One region of the Gordonia sp. NPDC003429 genome, then DNA from elsewhere that is predicted to be linked to it. Evidence: riboswitches for the same ligand, from Rfam matches in the RefSeq annotation. Region 1 holds a riboswitch; the other holds the start of a gene.
The links. Region 1 has a riboswitch for cyclic di-AMP ahead of ACWDSI_RS00430 (transglycosylase family protein). Riboswitches for the same ligand answer to the same signal wherever they lie in the genome.
Positions count from the first base shown of each region.

Region 2: another riboswitch for cyclic di-AMP. It lies ahead of ACWDSI_RS11650 (C40 family peptidase); the one in region 1 lies ahead of ACWDSI_RS00430 (transglycosylase family protein).

Region 1 is NZ_JBSFQF010000001.1:84,147-91,293, forward strand. Features, by position in the region: gene ACWDSI_RS00405 (helicase-associated domain-containing protein) at 1-928, opposite strand, end outside; gene ACWDSI_RS00410 (hypothetical protein) at 1,058-1,249, shown strand; gene moaC (cyclic pyranopterin monophosphate synthase MoaC) at 1,246-1,743, shown strand; gene ACWDSI_RS00420 (MogA/MoaB family molybdenum cofactor biosynthesis protein) at 1,740-2,222, shown strand; gene ACWDSI_RS00425 (molybdenum cofactor biosynthesis protein MoaE) at 2,248-2,703, shown strand; gene ACWDSI_RS00430 (transglycosylase family protein) at 2,841-3,494, opposite strand; cyclic di-AMP (ydaO/yuaA leader) riboswitch at 3,502-3,674, opposite strand; gene ACWDSI_RS00435 (MoaD/ThiS family protein) at 3,933-4,181, opposite strand; gene moaA (GTP 3',8-cyclase MoaA) at 4,189-5,259, opposite strand; gene ACWDSI_RS00445 (flavin reductase family protein) at 5,256-5,792, opposite strand; gene ACWDSI_RS00450 (hypothetical protein) at 5,789-5,998, opposite strand; gene ACWDSI_RS00455 (cold-shock protein) at 6,200-6,613, shown strand; gene ACWDSI_RS00460 (DUF2771 family protein) at 6,672-7,147, opposite strand, start outside.
Region 2 is NZ_JBSFQF010000008.1:63,331-70,477, forward strand. Features, by position in the region: gene trpD (anthranilate phosphoribosyltransferase) at 1-946, shown strand, start outside; gene ACWDSI_RS11635 (Lrp/AsnC family transcriptional regulator) at 967-1,245, opposite strand; gene ACWDSI_RS11640 (DEDD exonuclease domain-containing protein) at 1,242-3,020, opposite strand; gene ACWDSI_RS11645 (hypothetical protein) at 3,409-3,582, shown strand; cyclic di-AMP (ydaO/yuaA leader) riboswitch at 3,699-3,882, shown strand; gene ACWDSI_RS11650 (C40 family peptidase) at 3,900-4,586, shown strand; gene ACWDSI_RS11655 (NlpC/P60 family protein) at 4,803-5,828, shown strand; gene ACWDSI_RS11660 (hypothetical protein) at 5,971-7,147, shown strand, end outside.

The DNA of each region.
Region 1 (7,147 bases):
CGATGAGGAACGCCAGCCGCTTCTGATCCAGGCCGGTCACTTTGGTCAGGCGCCGCAGCTCGCGCACCCCGAGCGCACCGGAGCGGAGCACCGCGGCAGGAGTGGCGGCCAACGCCCCGAGGATCGACGTCGCGTGCCGGATCGCCTCGAGGGCTTCGCCGCCCGCGGCCTCGTCGACCTCGCGTGCGGAGAACCGGCGCGACACGGTCTCGTCGACCAACGGGGGCCGCGACAGCTCGTCGGTGCGCAACGGGGGTTCCTCGCGCAGCAGCCGACCGACCATGGGCGGTAACTCCACGGTCTGGTCGTCGATGCGGGCGAGTAGGCCGCGTGCGATCAGCCGGGCCACCGGGCTGTCGGGGTCGGCGCCGGGCGCGGCGTCGCGGCTGCGTCCGAGTGCCGGACCGCCCGCCAGGGTGGTCAGCAACTCGCGCTGCCGGTCGTCGACGCTGTCGATCAGGGCGCGTAGCTCCGCCGGGGAGGTGTGTGCCAGCGGTCCGGTCAGGTGCAACGCCTTCCACGGGAGCGTCGCCCCGAGGTGCGCACCCCACACCAGCGCCGCGTGCTCGCCCCAGAGCAGCGCGCGGGCCAGCAGCAGTTCGATGCGGTCGGTGATCTCGGCGGCGTCGGCCCGATCCGAGAGTGCGTCGACGATGTCCGCCGCGGTCGTGGACGCGGGCAGCGGCCCGCGACCCGCTGCGCCGGCCACCGCCATCACCTGCTCGACAACGGCCAGAGTCAGCAGGTCGAGTCCCTCGCCGGCCAGAGTCATCGACGCCGCGGTGAGGGCGCGCTGTGCCAGCACCGCGGTGCCCTGCGGGGGTGGCGACGCCAGATCGGGTCGCTGCGCGAGCAGATCCGCCAGGGCGTCGTCGGAGCGGGCGGCCAGATCGTCGGCCAGGCCGAGCGGCTGGTCATCCGAACTCATTCGATCAAGTCTAGTGGTCCCGGGTGTGCATCCGGGGCGCCGCCGACCGCGTGCACGCCACCGAAGGTGACGACAGGACAGGTGACGCCAAACACGGTGCTCGACTCCCGCCCATGGCACAATGTTCGCGTGGCTGAGAAGAAAGAGCACTACGTCGACAACGGTTGGCCCCGCGACGAGGACGGTTCGGTCCCCGAGCACGTGGTGTCGGAGTTCGCTACCGACATTGCCGGTGCACTGTCGCCCTTCGGCGACGTGGAGTTCCCCCTGCCCGCCGACAAGGTTCCCTACGTGCAGCCGAAGACGGAAGTCAACCGCTGACCGGTTCGGGTTTCTCGCACCTCGACGGGTCCGGCCGGGCCCGCATGGTGGATGTGGGCGACAAGCCCACCACACGTCGCCGAGCCGTGGCCGCCGGCACCTTTCACACCTCGACACAGGTGATCGACCTGCTGCGCGATGCGGCGCTGCCCAAGGGTGACGTGCTCGCCACCGCGCGCATCGCCGGCATCATGGCCGCAAAGCGCACGGATTCGCTCATCCCGCTCTGCCATCAGCTCGCGCTCAGCGCGGTCGACGTCGACTTCGTCGTGGGCGACGGGCACATCGACATCACCGTCGCGGTGGAAACGGCAGGCCCCACCGGCGTCGAGATGGAGGCGCTCACCGCCGTGGCCGTCGCCGGCCTCACCCTGCACGACATGACCAAAGCCGTCGACCGCACCGGCCGGCTCGACGACGTCCGCCTGCTGGAGAAAAGCGGCGGCCGTTCGGGTCCATGGCATCGCGACGACGAGATCGGCGAGCAGGCATGACCGATCGGCCACGGGTGGCGCGGGTGGTGGTGGCCTCGACCCGGGCCAGCAGGGGCGTCTACGTCGACCGCAGCGGGCCGGTTATCGCCGAATGGCTTGTGGCGCACGGGTTCTCGGTTGACGAGGTCGATGTTGTCGCCGACGGCGAGCCGGTGGGCGCCGCGATCCGCGCCGGGGTCTACGCGGGCGACGACGTGGTGATCACCACCGGCGGCACCGGGCTCGCACCGACCGACCGGACCCCGGAGCAGACCCGTGCGGTGCTCGACGTCGAGATCCCCGGACTCGCCGACGCGATCCGCGGCGCGGGGCTGCCACAGGTGCCCACCGCTGTCCTCTCCCGGGGAATCGCCGGGGTGGCCGGCACGACGCTGGTGATCAACCTGCCCGGCTCCACCGGCGGGGTCCGCGACGGGCTCACGGTGCTCGACGGCGTCCTCGACCACGCGCTCGACCAGATCCGTGGCGGGGACCACTGACGTGGTTTCCGGTAGACCGGTCGGTATGAGCTCGGACTCCGATGCCGTCATCGCGGGCGCCCATCTGTCGCCGCACCCGATCGATCTGGCCACCCACGAAGCGCTGGTGACGCGTGCGTCCGGCGGCAGCGCGGGCGCGATCGTCGGGTTCGCGGGCGCGGTGCGCAATCACGACGGGGGGCACGAGGCCGCGGTCACGATGCTGTCCTATTCGTCGCATCCGACGGCGCCCGCGGTACTGGCGGAGGTGGTGGCCGAGGTGATCGACGGCGTCGCAGGCGTGCGGGCCGTCGCGGTGTCGCACCGGGTCGGCGACCTGCAGGTGGGCGACATCGCCTTCGTCGTCGCCGTGGCGGCCGATCACCGCGGCGAGGCGTTCGGACTGTGCATGCGGCTCGTCGACGAGGTCAAGGCGCGCCTACCGGTATGGAAGCACCAGTACTTCGCCGACGGCACCGACGAGTGGGTGGGATCGGCCTGACGACGCGTCCCCGGCAGCACCCTCACCGGAGCCGACAAGAGAATTGGAAAAGGGCCCCGCACGGATGAACATCGTGCGGGGCCCTTCGTCTGGGGCCCGGGACCGGGTCAGGCCGGCCGGAGCGTTGGTGACACCGCTCAGGGGAGCGGGATCAGGCCCTTGTTCTGGTTGTAGAGCTTCAGCTGGTCCGGGGTGAGCTCGTAACCGCTGTCCTTGGCCGCCTTCCACAGGTTCTTGACCTCGGGGCTGACGTTGGCCTCGTCGAGCGCGCCGTCGACCTGCTTCTCCACATCACCGGTGTTCTTGGCCTCCGGGGTCTTCTCCAGCGGCGTCTGCGGCTGCTCCTCGACCTTCGGCGGCTTCGGGGCCTCGGGGGCCTTCAGCGTCTTCGGGGAGTCGGTGGGCGCGGTGCGGGGGGTGGAGCCGGACAATCCGGTGCCGCACACCGGCCAGGCGCCCTTGCCCTGCGTGGCCAGCACGTTCTCGGCCACCGCGATCTGCTGCTCCTTGGTGGCCTGGTCGGCCGACGGGGCGTACTGGGTGCCGCCGTTGGCGGCCCAGGTGCTCGGGCTGAACTGCAGTCCACCCTGGTAGCCGTTGCCGGTGTTGATCGCCCAGTTGCCACCGGACTCGCACTGCGCGACCTGATCCCATTCGGAGTCGGATGCGGCGTGTGCGGAACCGGTGCCCATCAGGGCTGCGCCGCCGCCGAGGACTGCGCCGGTGAGGGCGACCTTGGCGAAGGTCTTGGTGGTCGTGTTGGTCGTCGGCTTGCGATGACGTCCGGCCATGAGTTGTCTTTCCTCTCTCCACGCGCCTACGAAGTCAGCTGTCGGGTTCGGGCGAGAGGTGCCCGGTCCGTGGCCGTGCGGCCGGTGGACTTAACCCCGAGGACATCGGTGTCGATGCCCGGTTCTCTGGGGGAGAGTTGGGTCCCCCGTCCTCGTTCCTAGATGTTGCTTGTCATTCCACCGATGGAACGAGGCTCGGCGCGATCGGCGAAATGCTGGGTTCTTGTTTGCTGTCCTGTGACCTCCCGGAGGCGGTCGAGTAGTACGGTACGACGTCTCGCCCGCCGAATCACGCCCTCGCGCAACCCTATTTCCGTGCCGACAGTGGGCCTTTCGACCCAATGTCGGCGTCTTTGCTGCTCACGCCCGTGATGGTCGGTTTGTGGCCGTCCTGTTATCGACCTGTTATGTGATTAAGGTCACACAGCAAACGTGATGTCAACCACCGGCGAACGGGGGCAACACGTCCAGCGTGGAACAAGCGCCCAGCCGCCGGTCGCGGTCGCAGAAGGCAGCCGCGTCACGCAGATACGAGCAGCGGGCCAGGACCGGGGCGAGTCGGGGATGCCGCTCGCCGAGCAGGGTCTCGAGTTCGCCCAGGGTCACGGTGTCGTCGACATCGAGCACGACGCCGTCGGTGCCTGCCGCCGCCCGCGCGGCGGCGAAGTAACGCACGGTGAGAACCATCGGCGCCTCAACCACCGATCGCCGACATCGGGCGGTCGGGCTGCCGGAAGTCGCGCGAGTTCACCGCGTGCCCTGCCTTCTTGCGCCAGACGTCGGCGCGCCACAGACGGGCGATCTCACCGTCGTCCCCACCGCCGCGCAGAGCGTCCATCAGCGACGTCTCGGTGTCGGCGAACAGGCAGTTGCGCAGCGCCCCGTCGGCGGTGAGTCGGGTGCGGTCGCAGTCGCCGCAGAACGGTCGGGTGACCGAGGCGATGACCCCCACCCGGGCCGGGTCGCCGGCCGGATCGGTATGACCGCGGACGATCCAGGTGTCGGCCGGGGCGCTGCCGCGCGCCCGCGTGTCGTCGGCGAGGTCGAATGCTTCTCGCAGCACCGCGAGGATCTCGTCGGCGGTGACCAGCGCCGAGCGGTCCCAGCGGTGATCGGCGTCGAGCGGCATCTGTTCGATCACCCGCAGTTGATAGCCGTTCTCGAGGCAGAACCGCAGCAACTGCGGCAACCGCTGCAGATCGGCGCGGGCGGGCAATACGGCGTTGATCTTGATGGGCGCGAGTCCGCAGGCACGCGCCACGGCGAGGCCGTCGACGACGTCGTGCAGGCGGTCGCGCCGGGTGATCTCGGCGAAACGGGCGCGGTCGACGGTGTCGAGCGAGACGTTGATGCGATCGAGTCCGGCGGCGACCAATCCGGGTGCCCGGTGAGCCAGACCGAGGCCATTGGTGGTGAGCGCGATCTCGGGACGCCGGGGCAACGCGGCAACGCCGGCGATCACGTCCTCCAGGTCGCGCCGCAGCAGCGGTTCACCGCCGGTGAACCGGATGCGTCGTACGCCGAGGTCGCGCACGGCCACGGTGATCACCCGGATGAACTCGTCTGTCGTCAACAGGTCGGCGCCGGGCAGCCAGTCCAGGCCGTCGGCGGGCATGCAGTAGGTGCAGCGCAGATTGCACCGGTCGGTCACCGAGACGCGCAGGTCGGTGGCCACGCGTCCGTAGGTGTCGAGCAGCGGCCCGGACGCGGGCACATCGGCGGTGTCGCGCGGCAGCGTGGGCAGTCCCAGTGCGACGACGGTCATCGCGCCTCCGCAGGAGCCGCGGGGCGTGCTTCGAGAGCGCGGAAGGTGCTCGCGTGAAACACCAGCGGCTCGACGTCGGGGTCGCTGCGCAATGCATCGATCTCGAGTAGGACGACGGTGTGGTCACCCGCGGGGACCTCACCACGCAGGTGGCAGGACAGATGTGCGCTGGCGTCCGGGATGAACAGGGCGCCCGCATCGGTGCCGTAGGGCTCGATGGCATCGAACCGGTGATCGGCGGGCCCGGCGAGCTGGCGGCACAGTGCGCCCTGATGATGGGCGAAGACGCTGACGCCGATGGCCGGTGCATCGCGCAGTCGCGGCCATGTGGACGACGAATTCTGCACGCATACCGAAACCAGCGGCGGATCGAGCGAGACGGTGGTGAATGCGCTGGCCGCCATGCCGATCGGCTCGGCGGTGTGGTCGGAACGGCAGCACACGGCGACCACCCCGGTCGGAAAACAGCTGTAGGCGCGGCGTAGCGCGCCGGCATCGGAGACCGGGGCCAGTTCGACGTGGCGAGACGTCACCTCGCCCGCCGGCCCGATCGCAGCGCGAACACGATGCCGAGCAGGAATCCCAGCGGTGCGCACATCGTCAGCAGGTACACGAATGTGGGTGCCGTCGCGCCGTGGGCGACGATCGGCGTGACGAAAAGCGCGATCAGGGCGACGAGGCCGATCACGAACACGAGTCCGGCGACCTGCAGCAGACGCGTGGACGAATTCTTGCGCATATGTCCACGGTAGATGACCCGTCCGGGTGGGTGCGCGGTGTCGTCGCCCGCGACGGGGGTAATGCCGGTGACCGCTCGAATGGCGGTTGGCTAGAATGGTCAACAGCGGACGCCTTGCTCATTGCTTCCTGGCTCGTTTGGTGCAGTCATGGGTGGGCGTCTTTTTGTTGTGATGGTCCGACGAAGATGAAGGTGAGCACGGTGCCGACCGGCAAGGTGAAGTGGTACGACGCGGAGAAGGGCTTCGGGTTCCTCTCCCAGGAGAGCGGTGAGGACGTCTACGTCCGATCGTCTGCGCTGCCCGAGGGTGTCGAGTCACTCAAGCCCGGCCAGCGCGTGGAGTTCGGTATCGCCGCGGGACGCCGGGGTCCGCAGGCGCTGACCGTCACCGTGCTCGAACCGGCGCCGAGCGTCGCGAAGAACGTTCGTGAGGCCGCCCGCAAGGATGCCAAGCGGCACACCCCCGACGAATTGCACGGGATGGTCGCCGACCTCATCACGCTGCTCGAGGGCAAGGTCCAGCCGGACCTGCGTCAGGGTCGTTACCCGGATCGTAAGACCGCGCAGCGGATCTCCGAGGTTGTGCGCGCGGTGACCCGCGAACTCGATCGCTGAACGTTCGGGCCGCTCACCGGGCTGCCCGTCTCACGCCAGCGGACTGCGGCAGCACGACTCACGCCACCGGAGGCCCTACGAGTTCGAAGCCCTCCGGTGTGGTGTCCACAGCGAAAACCGCCCGGAACGGTAGCGCCGTCGCCGTGGTCTGCGCCGAGATGACCTTGACCTCGATCTTGACCAGCACATGGTCGTGGGTGGAGGGCAGGGTCACGGTGTAGGTGGCGCCGCTCTTCTTGTACACGGGTTCGGGATCGGGGTCGGTGATCACACCGCGAGCGTCGGCGTACTGCGTGACCAGTGTCCACGGCTGTCGTGCGATGTCGGCGGAAACCGACATCAGCACGGATTCTCCGACGGGCACCGGGACGTGGCCGAAAGTGGCCTGCGACAAGTCTTTCGGCTCGCAGTTGTTGCCGAACACGTCGCAGCGGATGGACGGTTCGACCCGCACCAGGCGGTCACCGACCGCGAGTTGGAGGTAGGGGCCCTCGTCGTGATGTCTGCCGACGGTCAGCGCGGCCACCGTGCCGC
Region 2 (7,147 bases), on a different contig from region 1:
TGCCGCGCAGATCGCGGCCTTCGGTGTCGGCGTCAAGATGAAGGGCGCCGCCCCGGCCGAGTTGTCGGGTCTGGCGCAGGCCATGATCGAGCACGCCACCCTCGTCGACGTGTCCCGGCCCGCGGTCGACATCGTCGGTACCGGCGGCGACCGGTCGCACACGGTGAACATTTCCACGATGACCTCGATCGTGGTGGCGGCCACCGGCATCGCCGTGGTCAAACACGGCAACCGCGCGGCATCGTCGAAGAGCGGTGGCGCCGACGTGCTCGAGGCGCTCGGCGTCACCATCACGCTCGGGGCGGCCGACGTGGCGCGCTGTGTGGACCAGATCGGCATCGGTTTCTGCTTCGCCCCGGTCTTTCATCCGGCCTTCCGGTTCACCGGCCCGCCGCGTCAGCAGATCGGCATTCCGACGGTGTTCAACGTGCTCGGACCGCTGACGAATCCGGCGCAACCCCGACACGGCCTCATCGGGTGCGCATTCGCCGACCTCGCCCCGGTGCTCGCCCGGGCCTTCGCCGACCGGGACAGCTCGGTGCTGGTGGTGCGCGGCGACGACGGTCTCGACGAGTTGACCACCACCACCACGTCGACGGTGTGGCAGGTGGTGGGAGGTGAGGTGCGGACGCTGACGGTGGACCCGGCAGCACTCGGCATCGACTACGTCGAACTCTCGGCACTGCAGGGCGGTGATGCGACGGTCAACGCGGCGATCGCGCGCGACCTGCTGGCCGGCACCACCGGTCCGGTACGCGATGCGGTGCTGCTCAACGCCGCCGGTGCGATCGTCGCCACCGAGCAGACCGGCCCGACCGATGACGCCGGCATGCACGCCATGTTGCGTTCGGGCATGGCCCGCGCGGCCGACGCGATCGACTCCGGCGCCGCGGCGGCGCTGCTGGATCGCTGGGTCGCGCTGTCGGGGGCACTCGCGCGCGCCTGACCCGTCATCGGTTGCTGTCTCTACTCCTCGCCGATGGAGAATCCGCCCTCCACGGTGGAACTGGAGTAGCTCCGGAACGCGATGTGGGTGGCGCTGTGGCGCACCCCGGGCAGTCGATTGATCCGGCCGGTCACCACCTCGGCGATCTGTTCATGATCGCGCACCCGGATCTTCGCGATCAGGTCGACGTCGCCGGCGCACGAATACACCTCTTCGACACCGGGAATGTCGGCGACGGCCTGCGCGGTTTCCGGGATCTGATGGACGTCGGCGTCGATCAGGACGATGGCGGTGATCATGGCCGCAAGCCTAGTGGGCGGGCGGGCACCGCGGTTCGCGACTCACGGGCCTCCCGGGCCGTCTGCGACCACTCGAGTCTGCGCTGTGCGGAGCGGGCGGGTAGCGCGAACGCGTCGGTGGCCGACACGATCCGCGACCCGGTGTCGGTCACCCACCGGTAGAGGAGCGCGGCCTCCTCGGCGGGCGCGCCCAGCAGCGGACCGGCGTCGGCGGCAACCACGGTTTCCGCGGACGCCACCAGGATGTCGACGACGGGCATCGGCGCCACACCGCGGGCAGCGACACCGGCCGCGGCCAGGCGGCCGTGGCGGATCACCGCGATCTCCCATCCTCCCGAGTCGTTGCCGCGGGCCACCACCAGCTGCGCGATCGAGCACAAGGCGGTCAGGCGTTGGCAGCGGGCAAGGTTGTCGATCGTTGCCGCCACCCGGTCGCGGTGGCGGGCCGCGGTCTCGAACATGTGCGCCGCGGAGAGCCGTTCGAGGCGACCGGTGAGCGTGTCGAGCAGGTCGTCGCGCTGCCCGGTGAGGAGGTCGACGGTGGCGGTGACGCGTGGCAGGTAGTCGGGCACGGTCTGGGGACGGGTGTCGGCGGCCGCGCAACCGCCGACCGGTGATCCGCCGTCCTCGGGTGTGCGACACCAATGATGCGTCGCCGAACCGGAGAGTCGGGTGGTGCAGGTCCGCAGACCCGCTGCGCGGGAGATGGTGTCGGCGATGGCCGTGGCGGTGGTGCGGTTGGGCACCGGCCCGAGACTGACGTCGCCGGGGGAGCGGGTGACGCGCAGCCGGGGGAACCGTTCGGCGCTCACCGTCACCCACCAGCCCCGGCAGGGCTGGGTGGACCGCTTGTTGTAGGCGGGGGCGTGGGCGGAGAGCAGCCGCAGCTCACGCACACCGGCCTCCAGCGCGTGGGCGCATTCGACGTAGTCGACGCCGGTGGCGAGCATCACCATCTCGCCGATGCGTCGGCGTGGGTCGGCCCCGGTGAAATAGCTGCGCACTCGGCGCCGCAGATCGGTGGCGGTGCCGACGTAGAGAACCTCGCCGGACGGCCCCCGGAACAGGTAGACACCGGGCCGGGCGGGCAGGTGATCGGCGAGGTGACGTTTGGCACGCAGGCGTGGGTCGGTCCGGGGCAGATAGCGCGTGAGTTCGCGATAACTCTGGATTCCCTGATTGCCCACCCGCTCGAGCAGGTGGTGGAACACCTCGACGGTGGCACGCGCATCATCGAGTGCGCGGTGGGTGGGGCGCACGGAGACGTCGAAGAGGTCGGCGAGCGCCGACAGCCGCACCGTTGGTGCCTCCTCGCGCGACAGGATGCGTCGCGCCATCGTCACCGTGCACAGCGTGGCGGTGAACGGCCAGTCCAGATGGAGCCGCAGCGCGTTCTGGCGCAAGAAGGTCATGTCGAATCGCGCGTTGTGGGCCACCAGGATCGAGCCGCGCGCGAACTCGATGAACGAGGGCAGCACCTGCGCGATCGGCGGGGCCGCGAACACCATGGCCTCGGTGATGCCGGTGAGCGACACGATCTGCGGGGGGATCGACCGCTCCGGGTCGACGAGCGTGGCGAATTCGCCGATCACCTCACCCCCACGGATCTTGACCGCGCCGATCTCGGTGATCCGATCATCGGTTGCGCTGCCGCCGGTGGTCTCGAGGTCGACGACGACCAGTGTTGTCTCGAACAGGGAGCGGTCGGAGAAGTCGTCGGCGACGCCATCGTCGGCGAGATCGGTGAAGGAGAGTTGATGGCCCGAGACTGTCACACCGCGAACGTTAGTTCGATGGGACGACAGTTCTGTCGAGCGACGCCCGTGACGGATGGTTCCGGCGGTTACGGCCGGTGCCGTCGTTGTGGGCCTCACTCGGCGCGTAACGGTTTTGTCGGTGCCGGTGCCTAGTGTGCGTCTCGAACGCAGATCGACCGAACTGAGTCGTCTCCGGACCAGAAGTCGCCTCGGACGAGTAGGGGAAGCCGCCCGATACGACGCGAGGAAACACTCCGACCCGACGGCCGACCACAAATGAGATGGAGATCACATGTTGCACATCGACTGCACGACTTGTCCCGGTCGTCACAAGGCCTGTGCGGGCTGCATGATGAACGTGCTCTTTACCGGTCCCAACTGCGAAAACGCACCCAGGGACGGGGTCGTGACCGAGGTGGCCGCCCCCGCCGACCCCGACGCCGAAATACTCGCGGCGATCGATGTGTTCGCCGCGTCTGCAATGGCGTCGAGTTCTGCTGCACGATCCGCAAGAAGTGGTATCCGCACAGGTCAGAACACCGCCGGGCGACTCGGTCCGCGTGCGTTGCGGGTGAGCTGACGCGACACGGTTTTTTCGGATCGTGTCCCCTAGTGGACAGACACGCATCCGATTTCGTAACCTTTCCGAGACCTTTGCGGAGCGTCCCGCTCCAACAGGAGTGGTTCGCAACGGTCACCGCTCAATCGCCGAAGCCCAAATGGCAACGGCGAACCGGGGAACCACACTTTTTCGGCGCAATCCGAATCGGGGTGAGTCGCGCTCTCCATGCGGGTGTTTGCACCTGCAACGACGCGCGTAGGGCCATTTCTTCCGGCCCGAATCCGACAGCTAACCCGGTCGGCGGTCGAGGGAGAAGACAAAGGAGAACACGCTTCGTGGCCAAACATCGTTTGGAACAGCCCGACCGCGGCAAGGTTGCCAAGAAGGCGGTGATCGCCGGATCGATCACGCTCGGTTCGCTCGCCGCCGCCGCCGCAGGTCCGGCCCTGGCCGCCCCGGTCCACGTGCCCAATCTCGGGAATTTCGAGCTGCCCGGTGTCGACACCAAGCAGATCCCACAGCAGTTCCAGCCCGCCGCGAAGCCGGTTGCCAAGCCCGCGCCCGCTGCCACCGTCGAGATCCCCAACCTCGGCAAGTTCAGCGTCCCGGGCATCAGCGACGGCCAGGTACCGCAGCAGTTCAAGCCCAAGGGCGGCCCGTCGCTGCTGGCCCCCGTGCTCACCGCAGGCCAGAAGGCAGTGAAGGCGGCGGAGAGCAAGATCGGTGCTCCTTACTCCTACGGGTCGGCCGGTCCGAATGCCTTCGACTGCTCTGGACTCGTCTACTGGTCCTACAAGCAGGCCGGACGCACCATTCCGCGCGACAGCTACGGTCAGCTCGGCGGCGGACGCGCGGTGACACTCGCCGATGCGCAGCCCGGCGACGTGCTCATCTTCAATGGCGGAAGCCACGCGGGCCTCTACATCGGCAACGGGCAGTTCATCCACGCCTCCACCTACGGTGTGCCCGTCAAGAAAGATGTGGTCAAGAACTGGGAGCTCACCGGAATCCGGCGTTACTGAGCGTCGCGAAGCCAGCAGAGTATGAGGTCGGGCGGGTCGCGCACACACGCGTGATCCGCCCGAACCGGTCACCGGACGTGCCCACCCCCGTAGGGTGGTCGGCACTGCCGCGGCACACCGCGGGTCCGGCGACCGAAAGCGGTTAGGAGTAGGAACACCGTGGTTTCGGTACCTTTCGGGTCGGGTTCGGCCGCGTCGACGCGGATGCGACCTGCGATGTTCGTCATCGCGCTCCTCGTTGCGCTTCTCGCGGTCACCCAACTCGGCGCGATCACGGGTGCGCCACGCGCGACCGCGGAACCCACCCGCACCGCCGACCAGCTATTGGCCCGCTACACCCAACTCAGCACCGACGCCGAGAAGTCGGCCGAGGCCATGCACAACGCGCAGATCGAGTACGACAAGCAGCGGGGGATCGTCGCCGCGGCCCGCAAGGCGTCCGCCGATGCGCAGGGCAAGCTCGACACGTCTCGCGTGACGCTCGACCGCTACCAGAAGCGGGTCGACACGATCGTGCGCGCGAGCTATAAGGGTGCACGCGTCAACCGGTTGTACGCGGTGCTGGTGAGCGACTCGCCGCAGTCGTTGCTCGACCAGATGTCGGGCCTCGAGATGATCTCGCGCCGCGCCGCAGCCGATCTGAAGGGGCTCAAGCGAGCCCGCGCCGAGACCGCGGTCGCCAAGAACGACGCCGACCGCACCGCTGCCGCGGCCACGGTGGCCGTTTCCGCCGCCGAGCGGGTTCGTGGCGACCTGCAGGCCAAGCAGGCCGATCTCCAACTCCAGGCCGTCCAGGTGCGCGCGATCTATCAGACGATGACCGGCAAACAACTCGCCGAATTGCGTGGACCGAAGTTCGATTTCGACCCCCGCTTCATCCCGAAGGGCACTGCGGCGTCCCTGGTGGCGGTCCAGGCGGCCATCACCCGGATCGGAGACCCTTACGTGTGGGGTGCGACGGGCCCGGATTCCTTCGACTGCTCGGGACTGATGGTGTGGGCCTACCGGCAGGCAGGCAAAACCCTTCCCCGCTCGAGTGAGGCACAGATGGCCTCGGGTACACCGGTCGATCGCAACAACCTCAAGCCCGGCGACCTGATCATCTACTATTCCGACGCCCACCACGTCGGCATGTACGTCGGCGACGGCTACGTCATCCATGCCTCCACGTTCGGGGTGCCGGTGAAGGTGGTTCCGATCGACCAGGCCGGGCCATACGCGGCGGCACGCCGTTACGCCTGACCCGCGGCCGCGCGCTGTGTGTGCCGCACGCCGCAGCATCGGTCGATTCCTGGTGTGCCTGACCCTGGGCTCTGCGGTCGCCGGTAGCACCCTCTCATGTTCGTCTCCGCCCACGTCCACGTCGGGCACGTCGGGCACGTCGGTGGCCACCACGACCACCAATCCGAACGTCTACCTGCAACAACGCGCCGAGGGTGTGCAACGGCTGCTCGACGACCTGACCCGCGACATCCGATCCGGCGATCAGGCGGCACTGCGTGCCCTGTTCGACGCGGGCGCGGATCGTGCATTCGTGGCGCGGTTCACGGTGGCCGCCGACAACCTCTCGGCCGACGCGTCGCGGGGCGGCAGCACGTCCTCGTCGTCGTCCGCGAGTAGCGCCGATGCGCGGGGCGGGGCATTGAAGCTGCGCGACTTCGCCTACCGGCTCGCGCCCACGGAAGAGGCCGAGATCCAGGTGCCGCCGGAGGTGGCCGGTCGGCTGGATGCGGCGGGCAGTACCGATACGTGGGTGGCGCCGGTGGAGTTGCACTACGCCCTCGGCGGGGCGGCGCTTCCGGGTGTCGACGAGCCGGACGTGGTCGTCGACACCCAACTGATCGTCGCTCGTTACGACAGCGGGGAGGGTGACACCTGGCGACTTGTCGGCGATCAGCGCCTGCTGAGCGAACCGGTGCCCGATCCGCAGCTCTGGGAGCTGCCCGGGCTCGCCGCCACCGACGTGTTGACCGGCGGCGGGGTGTCGGTGGTGGCGTCGTATCCGGGGACGGCGCAGACCGTCACACGTGTCCGCGGCCTACTCCCGGGCGCGGTGTCGGCCGTGACCGCCTTCTGGGGCACCGAGTGGCCACGCCGTGCGGTGGTGGTGGCCACCGCAGAGCCCGCCGAGTTCGGTGTGGCCGGCAGCAGTACGACCGATACGCAAGCGGCCGCTGCGGCCACCACATTCGGCACCGTCGACCGAGGCGTGGCGTCGGGTCAGCGGATCGTGCTGACGCCGTCTGCGCGGGACCTGGCGTCGCCGGTGCTCGGTGTGGTGGTGCGCCACGAGCTGACACATGTCGCGACTCGTACGGTCACAGCGGCGGATGCGCCGATGTGGATGACGGAGGGTCTCGCGGAGTACGTGGGCCGCAAGGGCACCTACGTTCGGCTCGAGGATGCCGCGCCCGATCTGGCCGCCGCGGTACGCGCGGGCGGTCCACCGCGGCAGTTGCCGACGAATGAGCAGTTCGCGGTGTCGGGACCGGAATCGGCCCTGGCCTACCAGTCCGCGTGGTCGCTGGCCGCTTTCGTCGCCGACCGATACGGTGAGGTCC